DNA from 2 places in the Janthinobacterium sp. 61 genome. Region 1 is predicted to be linked to the other one. Evidence: riboswitches for the same ligand, from Rfam matches in the RefSeq annotation. Region 1 holds a riboswitch; the other holds the start of a gene.

What was found. Region 1 has a riboswitch for thiamine pyrophosphate ahead of CLU92_RS11770 (TonB-dependent siderophore receptor). Riboswitches for the same ligand answer to the same signal wherever they lie in the genome.
Region 2: another riboswitch for thiamine pyrophosphate. It lies ahead of thiC (phosphomethylpyrimidine synthase ThiC); the one in region 1 lies ahead of CLU92_RS11770 (TonB-dependent siderophore receptor).

What each region holds. Positions count from the first base shown of each region.
Region 1 is NZ_PJMQ01000001.1:2,561,896-2,570,977, forward strand. It holds gene ompR (two-component system response regulator OmpR) at 1-128, shown strand, start outside; gene CLU92_RS11745 (sensor histidine kinase) at 142-1,500, shown strand; gene CLU92_RS11750 (Imm26 family immunity protein) at 1,636-2,118, opposite strand; gene CLU92_RS11755 (hypothetical protein) at 2,212-2,517, opposite strand; gene CLU92_RS11760 (iron-containing alcohol dehydrogenase) at 2,660-3,817, shown strand; gene CLU92_RS11765 (hypothetical protein) at 3,831-4,010, opposite strand; TPP riboswitch at 4,139-4,236, shown strand; gene CLU92_RS11770 (TonB-dependent siderophore receptor) at 4,324-6,468, shown strand; gene CLU92_RS11775 (AAA family ATPase) at 6,465-7,013, opposite strand; gene pnuC (nicotinamide riboside transporter PnuC) at 7,013-7,624, opposite strand; gene CLU92_RS11785 (DUF2867 domain-containing protein) at 7,711-8,229, opposite strand; gene CLU92_RS11790 (TetR/AcrR family transcriptional regulator) at 8,297-8,932, shown strand; gene CLU92_RS11795 (hypothetical protein) at 8,987-9,082, shown strand, end outside.
Region 2 is NZ_PJMQ01000001.1:5,193,477-5,202,558, reverse strand. It holds gene CLU92_RS23615 (thiazole synthase) at 1-105, opposite strand, end outside; gene thiS (sulfur carrier protein ThiS) at 120-323, opposite strand; gene thiC (phosphomethylpyrimidine synthase ThiC) at 344-2,257, opposite strand; TPP riboswitch at 2,348-2,463, opposite strand; gene CLU92_RS23600 (hypothetical protein) at 2,571-2,825, opposite strand; gene CLU92_RS23595 (response regulator) at 2,865-3,671, opposite strand; gene CLU92_RS23590 (PAS domain-containing hybrid sensor histidine kinase/response regulator) at 3,700-5,943, opposite strand; gene CLU92_RS23585 (Crp/Fnr family transcriptional regulator) at 6,000-6,740, opposite strand; gene CLU92_RS23580 (bifunctional diguanylate cyclase/phosphodiesterase) at 6,978-9,062, shown strand; gene CLU92_RS23575 (porin) at 9,059-9,082, opposite strand, start outside.

The DNA of each region.
Region 1 (9,082 bases):
ACCGCAGCCTGGACGTGCAAATCTCCCGCCTGCGCAAACTCATCGAACCGGACCCGTCGAGTCCGCTGTTCATCCAGACCGTGTGGGGTCTGGGCTACGTCTTCATCCCGGACGGACAGCCGCGCTAATCGCAGGCGAGGCATGATGAAGCTTGTTCCCGATATCAGCCTGGCGCGGCTGAAAAGCGGCCTGTTCTGGCGCACCTTTTTGCTGCTCGGCACCTTGACCACGGTCAGCATGATCACCTGGATAGGCATGATTTCCGTCATCCAGCGCGAGCCGCAGGCGCAGCAGATTTCCGCCCAGATCATTTCCGTCGTCACCATCACGCATGCGGCACTGACGCACTCGGCGCCCGAGCTGCGCCGCGAGCTGCTGTTCGACCTCGTCAGCAACGAAGGCATCCGCATCTTCTCGCTGGAAGAGGACGACCGCATCGAGCCGCCGCCCGACAATTACCTGATGCCCGAGATCGAGGCGCAGGTGAAAGCCAAACTGGGCAAGGACACGCGCTTTTCCGCGCGCGTCAACGGCGTGGCCGGCTTCTGGGTCAGCTTCAAGATCGACGACGATGAATACTGGCTGATGCTGGACCGCGAGCGCCTGCGCGGCTTGACGGGCTTCCAGTGGCTGGGCTGGGCCAGCCTGGTGTCTTTGCTGTCCCTGCTGGGCGCGGCCATCATTTCCAGCCTGATCAACTTACCACTGTCGCGTTTGACAGCGGCAGCGCGCGACATCGCCAAGGGCAAGCAGCCGGCGCCGCTGCCGGAAAAAGGCCCGATCGAAATCATCGAGGCGAACCGCAGTTTCAACCAGATGGTTGATGATTTAAAACAAGTGGAATCGGACCGGGCCGTGATTTTAGCGGGCATTTCGCACGATTTGCGCACGCCGCTGGCGCGCATGCAGCTGGAAGTGGAAATGGCGAATCTGTCGGACGAGGCGCGTATAGGCATACAGTCCGATATCGGGCAAATGGACGCCATCATCGGCCAGTTCCTCGACTACGCCAAGCCGACGGAAGCGTCGAGCTTTACGGACGTGGACCTGAGCGGCTTGCTGGGCGACATGACACGCGAAGCCATGCGCCTGCAGGACGTGACGATCAATGCCACCATCGCCGAAGGCGCACATGCGATGGGCAACCCCACCGACCTGCGCCGCGTAATGAACAACCTGATCGAGAATGCGCGCCGCTATGGCAAGACGCCGGGCAGCGAGATGACGGAAATCGACATCGCCTGCCATGTGCGCACCAGCCACGGCGCGAAAAAGGTGATCATCGAGGTGCAAGACCACGGCACGGGCGTGCCGGCGGAAAAGATCGAGCAACTGATGAAACCCTTCACCCGCCTCGACACGGCGCGCGGCCAAGCCAATGGCGCCGGGCTGGGCCTGGCCATCGTCGACCGCGTGCTGCTGCGCCATGGCGCCGAATTGCAGGTGCGCAACCGCGAAGGCGGCGGACTGGCGTTTCAGATCAGCTTGCCAGCGGCGTAAAATATAATCGGGCCTGCTCACTCCGGTGTTTGCGCCAGCAGTGCAGGCGATGCAGGTCGGATTAGCGGGAACCGCGTAATCCGACAAGAACAGCCAATAAGGTTGTCGGATTACGGCCTTACGGCCTCATCCGACCTACGCTGCCGACGCCGCTTCCTGCACCAGCAATTTATTCATCAGCAATTCTGTCGCCCCGTAGCCGTACAGGGAATCACTTTCCATGCCCGGCGTATCGAAGGGTATCGATTCCTCGCGGTTCAGCTTGGCAGGGTCGGCGTCCGCATAGCTGGCGCGCCAGGCGCGCTGCAGCGATTCATTGCGGCGGATAAAGGCCGGCATGGGCCAGGCATCGCGCTCCCAGTGCAGGCTGTCGCCCAGCAGGGGCCAGCGCTCGTTGAGCAGGGCCATGTCGCCCGTGCGCAGGCGGCGCACGGCCTGTTCCGGGCGCAAGCCTTCCAGCTCTTCCAGCGCAGGCAGGCTGTCGCGTTTCGGCCCGAACATATACGCCAGCATGATACGCCCGGCGGGCGCCCGGCGCGCCACCACGCCGACGGCATAACCGCCGCCCGGCAAGGGCACGGCAAACCAGCTGCCTTCTCGGTATGGTAATGATCTCATCGTTGCAAACTCTCCCAAAATCGTGTTCGGGGCACAGTCTACGCGAAGAAAGGCGAAAGTGGCGCATGGTACACCACAGCAACAAACCAATAGTTACAATATTTTCTCGTCATAGTGATATTGGGCAACAATCGGTCCCGCCTTGAACAGCGCTTCCTTCATGGCCGTGTCCAGGCGCGCATCGCGGCGGCGCATCCATTCGAGCAGCATGGCCGCTTCCTTGCGGCTGGTATCTCCCGCATGCGCCAGCACGCGGCGCAGTTCCGGGTCCGTGCACGCCTCGAAACGCTGGCTGTTCAAGTCCAGCGCCTGCAGCGCGGCGATGGTGGCGCCGATGGCGCGGTGCATGTCGAGTGCCGTGGCCGGCAAGCCGGATTCTTCCAGTGGGACGGTGGTCATGCGCATTCCTTTTCGCGTGGTGGTGACATTGGCTGCATTCTCCACCGCGCGGGCGAAAAGCTCAAGCGTCCACGACACGTTTCCACCCGTTCGGCCATAATCATGATTCAGCAATAGCCTAAACCTCAGCGGCAGGAGCCCCATGTTCAATTTCGACTTTTACAATCCGACGCAAATCCTCTTCGGCCAGGGCCAGATCGCCGCCATCGCCAGCCTGATCCCGCCACAGGCACGGGTCCTGATGACCTACGGCGGCGGCAGCATCAAGCAGAACGGCGTCTATGATGAAGTCAGGGCGGCGCTGGCCGGCCACACAGTGCTCGAATTTGCCGGCATCGAACCCAATCCCAGCTATGAAACCCTGATGCAGGCCGTGGCCATGGTGAAAAGCGAGCGCATCGATTTCCTGCTGGCCGTCGGCGGCGGCTCCGTGGTCGATGGCACGAAGTTCATCGCCGCCGCCGCCCTGCATGAAGGCGAGGCCTGGGATATCCTGGCGAAAGGCGGCAAGGTCGTCGAGGCCGCCCTTCCCTTCGGCACAGTCTTGACCTTGCCGGCCACGGGTTCCGAAATGAATGGCTCGGCCGTGATCACGCGCAAGGCCACGCAGGAAAAGCGCTCGTTCATGAGCCGCAAGGTGTATCCTAAATTTTCCGTGCTGGACCCCTCGAAGACGTTTACCTTGCCGCTGCGCCAGGTGGGCAATGGCGTCGTCGATGCGTTTGCGCATGTCATGGAACAGTACCTGACTTACCCTGTGAACGCGTCCGTGCAGGACCGCTTTGCCGAAGGCATCCTGTTGACCCTGATCGAGGAAGGCCCGAAAGCCCTGTCGCACCCGGACGACTACGATGTGCGCGCCAACGTGATGTGGAGCGCTACCCTGGCCTTGAACGGCCTGATCGGCGTGGGCGTGCCGCAGGACTGGTCCACGCACGCCATCGGCCACGAATTGACGGCCCTGTATGAGCTCGACCATGCGCAAACCCTGGCCATCATCCTGCCCAGCATGCTGCGCGTGCGCAAGCAGGCCAAGCGCGCCAAGCTGCTGCAATACGCGGCCCGCGTCTGGGGTCTCGATGGTGGCGACGAGGATGGCCGCATCGAGGCAGCTATCGCGCGCACGGAATTTTTCTTCCGCCACATGGGTGTCAAGACGCGCCTGGCCGACTATGGCCTGAACCACGCCAGCGTCGACGCCGTCGTGTCCGCCCTGGAAGCGCACGGCATGACGGCACTGGGGGAACAGCGCGACATCACGCCCTCCGTCAGTCGCAAGGTGCTGGAATTGAGTCTGTAAAGGCCTGGCCGGCCTACAGTTTGCGCAGGATGTCGATGCCCTTGTTGAGGGTGAGCGCACACAGCAGGCCGACAAACACCCGGCACACGGGCGGGCGTTCAGCGGTTAGCAAGGCGATCAGCAGCAGCGGCCCGACGAACACATGGTACTTCTCATTCAGACGCAAGTTGATCCTGCGCATGTAATCTGCCATCGCCGTTTCCACATCGCAATTAGTAAAAACACATTTTGCCAGAAATGTTCGTCCACGCTTCCCGTTCAGCCCATGTGTTGTAAAACGGTCAGCCAGTGGGACAGCTGGCCGTGCTTCATGCTAAGCTCTCGGTTCGCTAGGGGTCCTGGAGCAGTCATCCGGGTGAGAGATACCCTTCGTACCTGATCTGGATAATGCCAGCGAAGGAAAGCGCAAAGTACCTCCCTCCTTTGATAGCTCCTGCGTTGGCGCCAGCCGAACAAGCAGCCTGCCGTACTTTTTCCCAAGAGACGGCTTGAACCACGAGCAATCTATGTCCACACCGAATTTATCCGTTTCTGTTCTGACCCTGGCGATCCTGCACGCGTTTGCCGCGCCCGCCCTGGCTGCAAATGACACCGCCGAAGTGCAGGCCGACACGCAAAGCATGGCCGAAGTCGTCGTCACGGCCAGCAAGGCGCCGGCCGCCAAGCGCGCCTCCGTGGGCGGTTTTTCCGACGCGCCCCTGCTGCAGACGCCGGCGTCCGTCACCGTCATTTCACAAAAAGACATGCAGGACTTGCAAATCCGTAATCTCAGCGATGCCGTCAAGCTCGACACCAGCATCAACGACGCCTACAACGCCGTCGGCTATGCGGAGCAATTTTCCATCCGCGGCTTCAAGCTCGACAACAATTCCAGCTACCGCAAGGATGGCGTGGCGATTCCTGGCGACACGCAAATTCCGCTGGAAAACAAGGAACGCATCGAAGTGCTGAAGGGCCTGGCCGGCTTGCAGGCCGGCGTGGCCGCGCCGGGCGGGGTGATCGACTTCATCGTCAAGCGCCCCACCGCCGCGCCATTGCGCACGGTCACCGTGGAAACGCGCGAACGGGGCACCCTGTACGGTGCCGTCGACCTGGGCGGACGACTGGAAGACACGCGCTTCGGCTACCGCGTCAACGTGGCGGCCGAGCGCCTGCGCTCCTACATCAAGGGCGCGGATGGCAACCGCAAATTCATTTCCGGCGCCTTCGACTGGCAAATCTCGCCGCAAGCGCTGCTGCAAATCGATGCCGACTACCAGGACAAGGCGCAGGCGACGGCGCCCGGCTTCCAGCTCCTGAATAACACCACCTTGCCGACCGGCATCAGCGCCGACGCCATGCTCAACCGCCAGCCGTGGACGCGCCCCGTGGAAACCGTCACCAGCAATATCGGCCTGCGCTTCCAATACGCATTCAGCGACGACTGGCACGCCACCTTGTCGGCCAACCAGCACTCGTTCAAGCGCGACGACTACACGGCCTTCCCGTATGGCTGCAGCGGGCAAGAGCTGTACCCTGGCTTCTGCGGCAATGGCGACTTCGATGTGTATGACTACCGCAGCCTGGGCGAAACGAAAAAGCCCCTGAGCGCGCAAGCCATGATTCAGGGCAAGTTCGCCACCGGTGCCCTGCGCCACGAATTCACGGCCGGCGTATCGACCTTCCGCCGCAAGGACCGCGCCGGCCTGTACGTATACGACTGGGTGGGCGTGAGCAACATCTATCAGCCACAAATCGTCGGCACGTCGCCCGGCGTCACGGGTCCTGTGCGCCTGGTGCGCAAGGATACGGAAAACTCCGTCTTCGTGCAGGATATCGTCAGCCTGGCCCAAAACTGGAAGCTGCACGGTGGCTTGCGTCATATCAATGTCGATGGCTACCAGTACGTGCTGAAGGCAGCCACGGAAATCCGCGCCAAGCATGACTTCCTGCTGCCCAACGTATCGCTCGTCTACACCCCGCTCGACAATGTTTCCTTGTATGCAGCCTACTCACAGGGCATGGAACATGGCGGCACGGCCGACCGCAAGGCGATGAATGCCAACGAAGAGCTGACGCCCAGCCGCTCGAAGCAGATCGAATTCGGCGTGAAGATGGATGTGACGCCCGACTTCATGGTGGCGGCCAGCCTGTTCCAGATCCGCAAGGGCCTGGAATTCCAGAACGCCGCCGGCTACTTCGTGCGTGAAGGCCAGGCGCAGCACCGTGGCCTGGAATTTTCCGCCCAAGGCAAGCCGACCCGCGATCTGAACCTGGGCGTCTCGTTCACGGCCCTGAACAGCCAGCAATCGAACACGGGTGAAGCGTCGCTCGACGGCAAGCGCGTGCCCAACGTGCCCGCCTTCAAGGCGGCCGTGCATGCAGACTACGCCGTGCAACAGGTGGCGGGCTTGAGCGTCAATGGCAGCTGGGAATATGCGGGCAAGAAAGCGTTTGAGTACAACAACACCACTTTCGTGCCGTCGTACCACGTGTTCAACCTGGGCGCCGCCTACGCCACGCGCATCGCCGGCAAGACAGCCGTACTGCGCGCCGCCGTCAACAACGTGGCCGACAAGTTCTACTGGCGCGACGTGACGCCGGAATCGGACGGCTACCTGTACCCGGGCGCCAGCCGCACGTTCAAGCTCTCGGCGCAGTTCGACTTTTAATTGAGGGAAATGGCAGGCGCTGCAGCGAGCGCCTGTTGCAACAGGGGCGCCGCCTGTTCCAGGCGCGCCTCCAGGCTGTCGTGCAATACGTGATAGACGATGCCACGTGCGTCGAGCGCGTCGAGCAGGTAGCGGTAGATCAGCTGGCGCACGGCTTCCGACTCGCGCTGCAAACCGTCGGCCACCCACGGGCTGTCGGGCGCCGTCACCAAGGTCACATCGTACTGCGTGGCATCGGCCAGCGCCGCCAGGGGCGCGTCCGCGCCATTAAAATAATGGCGGCTGTAGACCAACGTCATCAAGGGCGTCGTGTCGCAAAACAGGAAGTGACGGGCTTGCGCGGCGGCTGCCGCTTCGCGTTCGACTTGTGTCAACGCAATGCCATACTGGTCGGCCGCGACGGGCACCCTGCCCTGGGTTTCGACGAATTCGCGCAGGTATTCAGGCACCCAGACGGTGCCGTAGCGCTCGGCCAGGGCGGCCGCCAGGGTCGACTTGCCCGACGATTCCGCGCCCAGGATCGCCACGCGCACGCAACGCTCCATCACTTGAGGACCATGGCATCTGGCGCGGCCGGCGCCGACTTTCTCCACGCCAGCAAGCCGATGAAGGCCATCACCACGAAGAAGGCATACAGCACGGCCGTCAGGGTCAGGCCCTTGTGCAGATACAGCCAGACATACAGCACGTCGACGACGATCCAGGCGATCCAGTTTTCCAGCTTCTTGCGCGACAGCAGGAATTGCCCCACCAGGCTGCCAGCGGTGAGGAAACCGTCCGCATGGGGCACGTCCGTGTCCGTCGTCGTCAGCAGCCAGGCAATGAGCAGGAAACCGATCAGCCAGCCCACGGCGCAGGCCAGCCAGCCGCGTCCATTCAGACGCGTGACGGGCAGGGTCTTGCCGCCGCTGGCCGGATGCAGCCACTGGTACCAGCCCCAGAACGAGACGCTGATGAACAGCAGTTGCAAGGCCATGTCGCCATACAGGCGCGACTCGAAAAACACGAAACCGTAGGCTGCCGAGGAAATGATGGCGAACAGCCACGCCCAGTGATTCTGGCGGATGTTCAGCGCAACGGTTGTCAGTGCCAGGACAAAGGAAATCAGTTCAAGCGGCGTGGTGGCAAAACCCAGCAGGAGAAGCGTATCGTTCATGGGAATCGTGATGAGGCTGGTGGCGCAGTATGCAATACCGGCCATGAATAAGCAAGATTGCCCGCGCCGTCACGCCCCCTCCCCCCTCAGGCAAAGCCCCCTTTGACGGCGCGCGCCAGCGAGCGCTGCACAATCAGCTTGTGGAAAGGCCGGATCAGCAGGATGTAGGCACGGCCCACCCTGTTGTGGCAATGCACGACGCTGGACACGGTGACGCTGCCATGCCGCCCCGCGCCACGGTTGCGCAGCACGGACAGGCGGAAATCGAGGTGACTGTCATCCTCGCCCAGGATGATTTCATCGTCGCTGACGGCAAAGATGCGGAAGATGCCAATGCGCTTGCCTGGCCTGGCTTCCATCTGCTTTGCCGTCCGGATGCCGAAGCGCGCCACGATGGCGTCGCGCAGCACCATCAACTTGCGCGCCCAGCCCGGCTGATTGCCCAGCAGCTGGCGCGCCAGGCTTTCCATGTCCAGTTCGCGCGCGCCCGCGTTCGGCAGGTCGACGGCATACGCATCGGCCAGGTTGCTGCCCGGGTACAAGGGGGCGATGCTGGCGCCGGGCGGCAAGGCCACGGCGCGGACGGCGATGTTCATCTCTTGCATGTGCTCTCCATGTGTTCAGTGATAACATAACCATCATACACGACAATGTGAACAGCGATAACATAGAATGACGACAACGAGTACCTATCATCACGGCAACTTGCGCGACACCCTGGTCGCCACCGCCATCGCGCAACTGGCGCAGCAGCACGACGCGGCCCTCTCGCTGCGCGAACTGGCGCGCACGGTGGGCGTATCGATCGCCGCCGTGTACCGCCACTTCCCCAGCAAGGAAGCCTTGCTGGCCGATGTGGCGGCGGCCGGTTTCGCCAGCCTGATCGCCAAATGGGAGGCAGAACTGCCACCGCCGGGCAGCCTGCCCGCGGAGCAGCGTTTTCAGCTGCTGGGCCAGCAATACATCGAATTCGCCCTGGCCGCGCCTGCCCATTACCGGCTGATGTTCGAACACCAGGACGTGCGCCAGTTCCCCGCCCTGCAGGAAGCGGCGCAAGCGTGCTTCCAGTACGTGCTGCAGACGGCCGGCGCGGCCGTGCGCGAAGCGGGCCTGGATCCCCGCTGGGACAAGGCCGCCGCCAGCGCCGGCTGGTCGCTGGGCCACGGCTACGTGATGCTGCTGCTGAGCGGGCGCCTGGCCATGGCGGACGGTGGCGACGATTTGTCGCCGGCCATGGTGCCGAGGTTTTTTCAATTGCCGGTGGAGGCGCTGCGGCTGGCCAGGGATACAGCGGGACAACCGCAATAAGATCAAATTGGCGCAGTGTTATCGGCAGGCGCCGACTTCAGGAGCTGATGATTCATGAATAACATATCGATAGATACGCTTTCCGTGATCGCCAGGCAATGCATTGCGGTCACGTGCCTGCAACGCTTTTGCCAGCGGCATGCCCTTCAC
Region 2 (9,082 bases), 2.6 Mb from region 1:
GCGCGTCTGTGGCAAGTCCTTGTACTTGCCGCTACCCACCAGCAAGCGCGATTGGTACTGTTTTCCTGCGATAGTCAGCAAGTCGTCGTTGTTATTACTTGTCATTGCTTTTCCTTAGTCTAGCCGCCGCCGATGGCGCGGACTATTTCAACCTGGTCTTGTACCTGCAAGACCTGTCCCGGCCACGCCTTGCGCGGCACCACATTGCGGTTGACGGCCAGCGCCAGCGCCTGGTTTTCCAGCGACAGCGCGGCGATCAGTTGATCGAGGGTTTGCCCCGGCGGCACCTGGTGCGGCGCGCCGTTGAGCGTGATGGATATCAATGCAGGCATCACGCTCCCCTTCAGACCTTGCGATACAGCTCGGCGCCGTTCTTGATGAATTCAATGGCCTTGATTTCCATACCCTGCTTGAGCGCCTTGTCTTCCGCGATGCCCATGCCGGCCGCGTATTCACGCACTTCCTGCGTGATCTTCATCGAGCAGAAGTGGGGGCCGCACATGGAGCAGAAATGCGCCACCTTGGCCGAATCCTTGGGCAAGGTTTCATCGTGGAATTCGCGCGCCTTGTCCGGGTCCAGGCCGATGTTGAACTGGTCGTCCCAGCGGAATTCGAAGCGGGCTTTCGACAGGGCGTTGTCGCGGATTTGTGCGCCCGGATGGCCTTTTGCCAGGTCGGCCGCGTGCGCAGCGATCTTGTAGGTGATGATGCCGTCCTTGACGTCGGCCTTGTTGGGCAGGCCCAGGTGTTCCTTCGGCGTCACGTAGCACAGCATGGCCGTGCCATACCAGCCGATCATGGCCGCGCCGATGCCCGACGTGATGTGGTCATAACCAGGCGCGATGTCGGTCGTCAACGGCCCCAGCGTGTAGAACGGCGCTTCGCCGCACTGCTCCAGCTGCAAGTCCATGTTTTCCTTGATCAATTGCATGGGCACGTGGCCCGGGCCTTCGATCATCACTTGCACGTCGTGCTTCCAGGCCACTTGCGTCAGTTCGCCCAGGGTTTTCAGTTCGCCCAGCTGCGCCTCATCGTTGGCGTCGTAGATGGAACCGGGGCGCAGGCCGTCGCCCAGCGAGAACGACACGTCATACGCCTTCATGATTTCGCAGATGTCTTCGAAATGCGTGTACAGGAACGATTCCTGGTGGTGCGCCAGACACCATTTCGCCATGATGGAGCCGCCGCGCGAGACGATGCCCGTCAGGCGCTTGGCCGTCATCGGCACATAGCGCAGCAGCACGCCCGCGTGGATGGTGAAGTAATCGACACCCTGCTCTGCCTGCTCGATCAGAGTGTCGCGGAAAATTTCCCACGTCAGGTCTTCAGCCTTGCCATTGACCTTTTCCAGCGCCTGATAGATGGGCACGGTGCCGATGGGCACGGGGCTGTTGCGCACGATCCATTCGCGCGTTTCGTGGATGTGCTTGCCGGTAGACAGGTCCATCACGTTATCGCCGCCCCAGCGGATGGCCCAGGTCATTTTTTCCACCTCCTCGCCTATCGACGAGGTGACGGCCGAATTGCCGATATTGGCGTTGATTTTTACCAGGAAATTGCGGCCGATAATCATCGGTTCGACTTCAGGGTGATTGATGTTGGCGGGGATGATGGCGCGGCCGCGGGCGATTTCCTCGCGCACGAATTCCGGCGTGATTTCCGCAGGTATGCTGGCGCCGAACGACTGGCCAGGGTGCTGACGGCCCATCAGCTCGGCCAAGCGTTCGCCCATGGGGCCGGAGGCTTTCAGTTCGCGCAAATACTCCTGGCGGCGCATGTTTTCGCGGATCGCCACGAATTCCATTTCCGGCGTGATGATGCCGCGCCTCGCGTAATGCATTTGCGTCACGTTCTTGCCGGCGATGGCGCGGCGCGGCTTGCGGTGCAAATTGAAGCGCAGCTCGGCCAGCTTCGGGTCCGCCAGGCGAGCGATGCCGTAGTCGGAGGTCGGACCGGGCAATTCTTCCGTGTCGGCACGTTCCATGATCCACGGCAGGCGCGGCGTATCGAGGCCCGAGCGGATATCGATCTGCACGTCCGGGTCCGTGTAGGGGCCGGACGTGTCGTACACGTAGATCGGCGGATTCTTTTCGCCACCGAACGACGCTTCCGTGTCGGATTGGCTGATTCTCCGCATGGGCACGCGGATGTCGGGGCGGCTGCCTTCCACATAGATCTTGCGCGAATTGGGCAGTGGCGCGATGGCGGCTTCGTCGACCGTGGCGGTGGCAGAGAGGAATTTCGGGTTGGCGTTCATTTTGGCTCCTTGGCTAGACTTGCAGCTAGACTATTTATAGCCTGGAGCCAGCTAAGGAGGTTCGGAATTGCGCACGCGGAAAAGCGAGGTGCGTTCATCCTAAAGCTTCCCTTCGCTGGCATTATCCAGATCAGGTTCGGAGGGTATTTCTCACCCGCGCTTGCACTGTGTTTCCACAGCGAAAGGCAGGACCCCTAGCGTTTGCCGCCTTGCGGCAGCGAGCCAATTATACGCGGTTCGCGCCGCGTGGCCAGATGATTTCTTGCTTTGTCTCCTATGTGCATCTGCTGCAATGCAGCAGATGCCGGCACGTCTATTTCTTCTTGCCCCAGCGCCAGGCGGTCGGTTCGCCCTTCCACTGGCACACGGCGATCAGCGCGGCAACGATGGCCACTTCATACACGATATAGCCTGCCAGCATGGTTTGCGGGGGAAACAGGAAGGCGCCGCAGGCGAACAGCGCCAACGCGGCCAGGAACACCAGCCAGCCCTGCCACGTGATGGGCAAGCCCCAGCCCCAGCCATAGGTCTTGGCGGGAAACCAGTAGGAGGGAGATTTGTCAGCCATGGTGCTTTCCTTGTGGATGTCGATAGCAGCAAGTATAAATCAGGCGCTGCGATGACGCTCCGTGACGTCGAGGCCGATACCGCGGTAGCCGATGAAGCGGCTGCCATTGTCGAACATCGGTTCGCCGCTGACCTGCAGGTACTGCGTGCTGCCATCGAGGTTGGCGCGGCTGTAGATGAAGTCGAGAAACGGTTCGCGCGCAGCAATCTTGGCATCGAGCAAGGCGCGCTCGGCCGCGTTCCAGCGCTGCGGCTCTTCCTCGCTGCCGATGCCCAGCATTTCAGCCACGGGACCGGAAAAGCGCGTCAGATTGCCTTGCGCATCCTGTTCCCAGTACCAGTCGGACGACAGTTCCGTGAAGCGCTGGAAGCGCGCTTCGCTTTCGCGCAACTCCGCCGTGCGCTCTTCCACCATCAGTTCCAGCGACTTGTTGTATTCGGCCAGCTTCTGGTACAGCAAGCGCACTTCCAGCATATTGTGGATGCGCGTCTTCACTTCCACCAGGTCGAAGGGCTTGCTGACGAAATCCTTGGCGCCCGCCTGCAGCGCGCGCAGCTTGTGGCCTGGCTGGGCAGTGATCACCAGCACGGGCAGATAACTGCCGGCCTCGATGTCGCGCAAGCCTTCCATCACTTCGAAGCCATCCATTTCCGGCATCTGCAAGTCGAGCAGGATCAAGTCGTAGCGGTGCTGCTGATGCAGCGCGCGCACGGCTTGCGGGTCCATGGTGGAAGTGATGCGCGTATAGCCGGCATTGCGCAGCACCTGTTCCAGCAGCATGACGTTAGCCTCCTGGTCATCGACGATGAGAATGCTGGCGTTCAGGATCTCGGTGGCTTGAAGCATGGCGGTGTTCCTAAAATGAAGTGCTGAATTAGCGTACTGTGTGAATGTCGTCGGCCAGGCCGTGCTCGGCCGCATGGTGCAGGGCCACGTCAAGCGCATCCATGAATTCGACGACCTTGATCGGCTTGGTCAGGTAGCGGAAGAAGCCCGCTTCCAGGCCTTTCTCGATGTCGCGCGGCACGGCGTTGGCGGACAGGGCCATCACGGGAATGTGGCTGGTGAGCGGATCGTCGTGCAGGATGTGCAGGGCGCCATAGCCGCTGATGCCGGGCAGGTTAATATCCATCAAGATCACGTCCGGTTGATACGTGCGCGCCAGGTCGATGCCCAGGTGCGCATCGACGGCCGTCAGCAATTTCAAATCGCTGCGACGGGCGATCAGTTGCTCCACCAGTGCCAGGTTGGCGGGATTGTCTTCCACGTACAGCAGAGTACGCTGGCTTTCCTGGTTCTCCGGCACCACCGGCAGCACTGACCCCTCTTCCAGATGCAGCTCCGGCGCGCGCGAGGCCTTGAATTCGACCCAGAAAGTGGTACCCACGCCCACCGTGCTGTCGACGCCGATGGTGCCGCCCATCAATTCGACCAGCTGCTTGGTGACGACCAGGCCGATGCCCGTGCCCTCTTCCGTGCTGCTTTCCTGGCCCAGGCGGTTAAAGGGCTGGAACAGCTGACTCATCTGTTCGGCATTCAGGCCGGCGCCGCTGTCGGTGACACTGACGCGCACCCGGTCGCCGTGGCGGCTGCACTCGACCTTCACGCTGCCGCCGCTCTGGTTATATTTGATGGCGTTCGACAGCAGATTGATCATCACCTGTTTCACGCGCGTGCGGTCGGCATGCACATAGAAGGCCTTGCCGCAGCGGGGGAAATGCATGCTGATGCCGCGCTTTTCCGCCTGCGGCGCGATCATCGCCTGGCAATCCTGCAGCACGTCGAGCAGGGACATCGCCTCTTGCGACATGGTGACCTTACCCGACTCGATCATGGCCAGGTCGAGGATTTCATTGATCAAGCGCAAGAGATACCATCCGCCCTTGAGGATCTGGTCGATCGAGCGCTGTTGCGGCAAGCTTGGCGCCGGCGTCTCGGACGCCATCAGCTGGGCAAAGCCCAGGACGGCGTTCAAGGGCGTGCGCAATTCATGGCTCATGCTCGATAGAAACTCGGACTTCGCCAGGTTCGCCTTTTCCGCCGCCTGGCGGGCCTTTTCCATTTCGATATTCGTGTCTTGCAAGGCTTGCTCGAACTGCTTGCGTTCCGTCACGTCGCGGGCGGCGGCAAACACGCCCTGCAGCTTGCGGTCGCGGTCATGGAAGGTCGACGCGTTGTACGACACCACCGTCTGCTTGCCGTCTCGCGCCAGGGCCGTCAGCTCGTAATTGGTCAACTTTCCTTCACGCAACACGCGCGCGATGGCTTCCTCGGCCCGTTCTGGTTCCGTAAAATAATTCTTGCACGGCGCGCCGATCAATTCGTCGCGCGTGCAGCCCGTCAGCGCTTCCATCTGCTGGTTGACGTCGCTGATGATGCCGCGCGGGTCCGTCGTCATCAGGGCATCGATATTCGATTCGATCAGAGAGCGCGTGTAGAACTGCTGCTCGCGCAAGCGCTGGTCCAGCTGCGCCTGTTCCGCCTCGACCTGCTTGCGCGCCGTGTTGTCGGTGCCGATCAGCAAGTAACCGATGACCTTGCTCTGCGCGTCGCGCAGGGCCGTCACGGAAACCATGGCCGGGAAGCGGCTGCCATCCTTGCGGATGTAGGTCAATTCGTAAATGTCTTCGATGCCGCGCGAGGCCTTGAACACCAGCGCTTCCACGCCCGGCGTGATAACGGTGTCGAGTTCGGCACTGAGGGCGGCAGCGCGCGCAACGATTTCTTGCGCGTCGGAAATGCCGGCCGGCGTCAGCTTGTCGACCACGTCGCTGGCTTCATAGCCGAGCATGCGTTCGGCGCCCACATTGAAAATCTGGATCACGCCTTGCGCATCGGTGGCGATGCAGGAAAAATTGGCACTGTTGAAAATCGCATCCTGCAAGGCACCCGCTTTGAGCAACTGGCGCGGCAGGCTGGCCGACACCGTGCGCCGGTACAGCGCCGCGAGCAGCATCAGCAGCAAAAATACCAGCGCGTCAATGACGCATGCCGTCTCGAACGGCGCGCGCCAGGCCAGCACGCCGACGGCCAGCAACACGACGGCGCTGAACGAAAACGCCAGCGCCATGGGCCAGCGCGACGGCGCGCGCGGGGGGATGTTTTCGATAGATTGCATGATGAGCCTGGGCAATGACAACGATAAGAAGGGAAATGCGGTATCAGGTGCGGTGTTCAGTGCGCCTGGCGCTGGCGCACGTCCGACAGCAGGCGCGTGAATTCCTTCTTGACCACGCCATAGCATTCGCACACATGGCCTTCGAGGCCGGCGCGGTCCAGCACGGAAATATGGCCGCGCCGGTAACTGATGAAACCGCGCGCCTGCAAGCGCCCCGCCGCTTCCGTCACGCCTTCGCGGCGCACGCCCAGCATGTTGGCGATGAGTTCCTGCGTCATGGTCAGCTCGCGGTTCGGCAGCCGGTCCATGGTCAGCAGCAGCCAGCGGCACAGCTGCTGCTCTACCGTATGGTGGCGGTTGCACACGGCCGTCTGCGACATTTGCGTGATCAAGGCTTGCGTATAGCGCAGCAGCAAACGCATGACGGGACCGGCGCGGTCGAATTCTTCCATCAGCAAATGCGCCTTCAGGCGATAGCCGACGCCACCCGTCTGCACCACGGCGCGGCTCGGTGTCGAGTTGCCGCCCATGAACAGAGACACGCCCACCACGCCTTCATTGCCCACGCCTGCGATTTCCGACGAGCCGCCGTTTTCCAGCAGATAGTGCAGTGAAACGATGGCCGTGGTGGGAAAGTACACATGCTGGAGCTTATCGCCCGAATCGTAGATCACGTCACCGAGCAACATGGAGACTTGCTCCAGGTGAGGGGCCAGGCGCGCGAAATCGGCGTCGAGCATGGCGGCGAGCAAATGGTTTTGATTCGGGTTGTGCAGCTGGGCATGCGGACTCGACATGGGCAGTTTTCCTGGTTTCCAGTCGTCAGCTAGGGGATAGAGGTAAGACGTCCGAACGAGGGGCGCCATATGCAGCAGCGTAACACAGCGCTTGCACAGTGCCCACTATATTTCTTGTAGGCATGCTTGTCCGTTCGCCAGCGAACGGACTGCCATGTGCCGCGCGCCCTACAGTGGGCATCACTGCCAGGGCTGCCGGATCATGGATCGGCACCGGCGCTGCTACCGGACGCCATCATGCAATCATTCTTCAAACGTATTTCCACTTCCGTTTCCACCTCGGCCCTGATCACCCTGGCGGTCGGGCTGTGCCTGACGGCCCTGTGCTATGTCTCGGCGCTCCAGATCGAGTCGGAAAGCACCCGGCTGCTGCTGGAGTACCACGCCAGCGGGCACACGCTGGGCGCCGCCCTGCTGCCAGCCAGCGGCATGAGCTTCAATGCGAACCATCGCGGCTCCCTGTATGTACTGCTGGGTGGATTACTGTCGAGCCTGCTGGCAACCGCCTATGTCTTTCAGCTTGTGACGCGCAATTCCGTGATTGCCCGCATCACGGGCGAACGCACGGTGGCGCTGCAGTTTGCCAATTTGCGCCTGTCCGAAGACATTGCCGCGCGCATGCACAATGAGAAGTCGTTGCGTTTGCGCGAACGCATCATCGAAGTGTCGGCCAATGCCATCATCCTGTGCAGCGCCGACGCACCGGGCTACCTGATCGAATACGTCAATCCCGCCTTCGAACGCATCACCGGCTATGTGGCCGCGGAAGTCATCGGCCAGCGCCTGGCAGACTTGCAGGGTCCCGCGCAAGGGCGGCAAGACATGCACCCAATTACGGCGGCCCTGCGCGAACAGCGCGAAGGCAAGGCCATCGTGCGCAATTTCCGCAAGGATGGCAGTTGCTACTGGAGCGAGCTGTTCATCGCTCCCGTGCGCGACGATGGCGATGGCACCGTCAGCCACTTTGTCGTGGAGCAATACGACATCAGCACCGTCATGCGCTTCGAACAGGAGCTGGAATTCCAGGCGCGGCACGATATCCTCACGGGCCTGGCCAACCGGGCCCTGCTGCGGGAACGGCTGGAACTGGCGATGGCCGTGACGCGGCGCAGCGGCATGCCCCTGTGGGTGGTGTTCATCGACCTCGACCGCTTTAAATTCGTCAACGATACCCTGGGCCACGATGCGGGCGACAGCGTGCTGAAAAACGTGGCCGAGCGCCTGCGCGGCGCCACGCGCGAAGTCGACACGGTGGCGCGCCTGGGCGGCGACGAATTCGTGCTGCTGCTGCCCCAGCATGGCAATGGAGAACCGGGCGCGGCTATCCTGCAGCGCATCCAGGACGCCGTGGCGCAGCCGCTGCAACTGGGCGAATATGAATTTTTTCTCAGCTGTTGCATGGGAGTGGCCGTGTATCCCGACGATGGCCAGAATGCCGACACCCTGATCAAGCATGCCGACATCGCCATGTACCGCGCCAAGGAACAGGGACGGGGCCACTGGCAATTCTATGCATCGAGCATGAACGCGGGCACTCTGGAGCGGCTGGGACTGGAAAGCGAGTTGCGCCACGCCCTGGAACGGGGACAGTTTCACCTCGAATATCAACCCCAGCTGGACTTGGCCAGCGGCAAGGTGGTGGGCATGGAAGCACTGCTGCGCTGGCACCATCCGCAACTGGGGCGTATTCCACCTGCCAGCTTCATCAGCCTGGCCGAGGAAATGGGCTTGATCACCCCCATCGGCGACTGGGTGCTGCACACGGCGTGCGCCCAAACGCGCGCCTGGCAACTGGCCGGCCATGGCCGGCTGCGCCTGGCCGTCAACTTGTCGGCGCGGCAATTCAAACAAAGGAATCTGCTGCACGCGGTGGCGCAGGCATTGGCCGAGACAGGCCTCGATGCCACCCATCTGGAACTGGAATTAACGGAAAGCATGGTCATGCATGACGTGGAGCAAGCCACGGCCATCATGAGCAACCTCAAGGCGCTGGGCGTGCAACTGTCCATCGACGACTTCGGCACCGGCTATTCCAGCCTGGCTTACCTGCGCCACTTCCCCATCGACGTGCTGAAAATCGACAAGACCTTCGTCAGCGACATCACAAACAGCGACGATGACGTGGCCATCGTGCGCGCCATCATTTCGCTGGCGCACAGCCTGCGCCTGAAAGTGATCGCCGAAGGCGTGGAAACGCCGCAGCAGCTGGCCTTCCTGCGCCAGCACGGCTGCGACCAGATGCAGGGCTATCTGTTCAGCCGCCCGCTGACCGCAGACGCCTTCGAGGAACTGTTGCTGCAGAGAAAAATGCTGGCCGCTTAAAACGCGTGACGCAAGCCGAT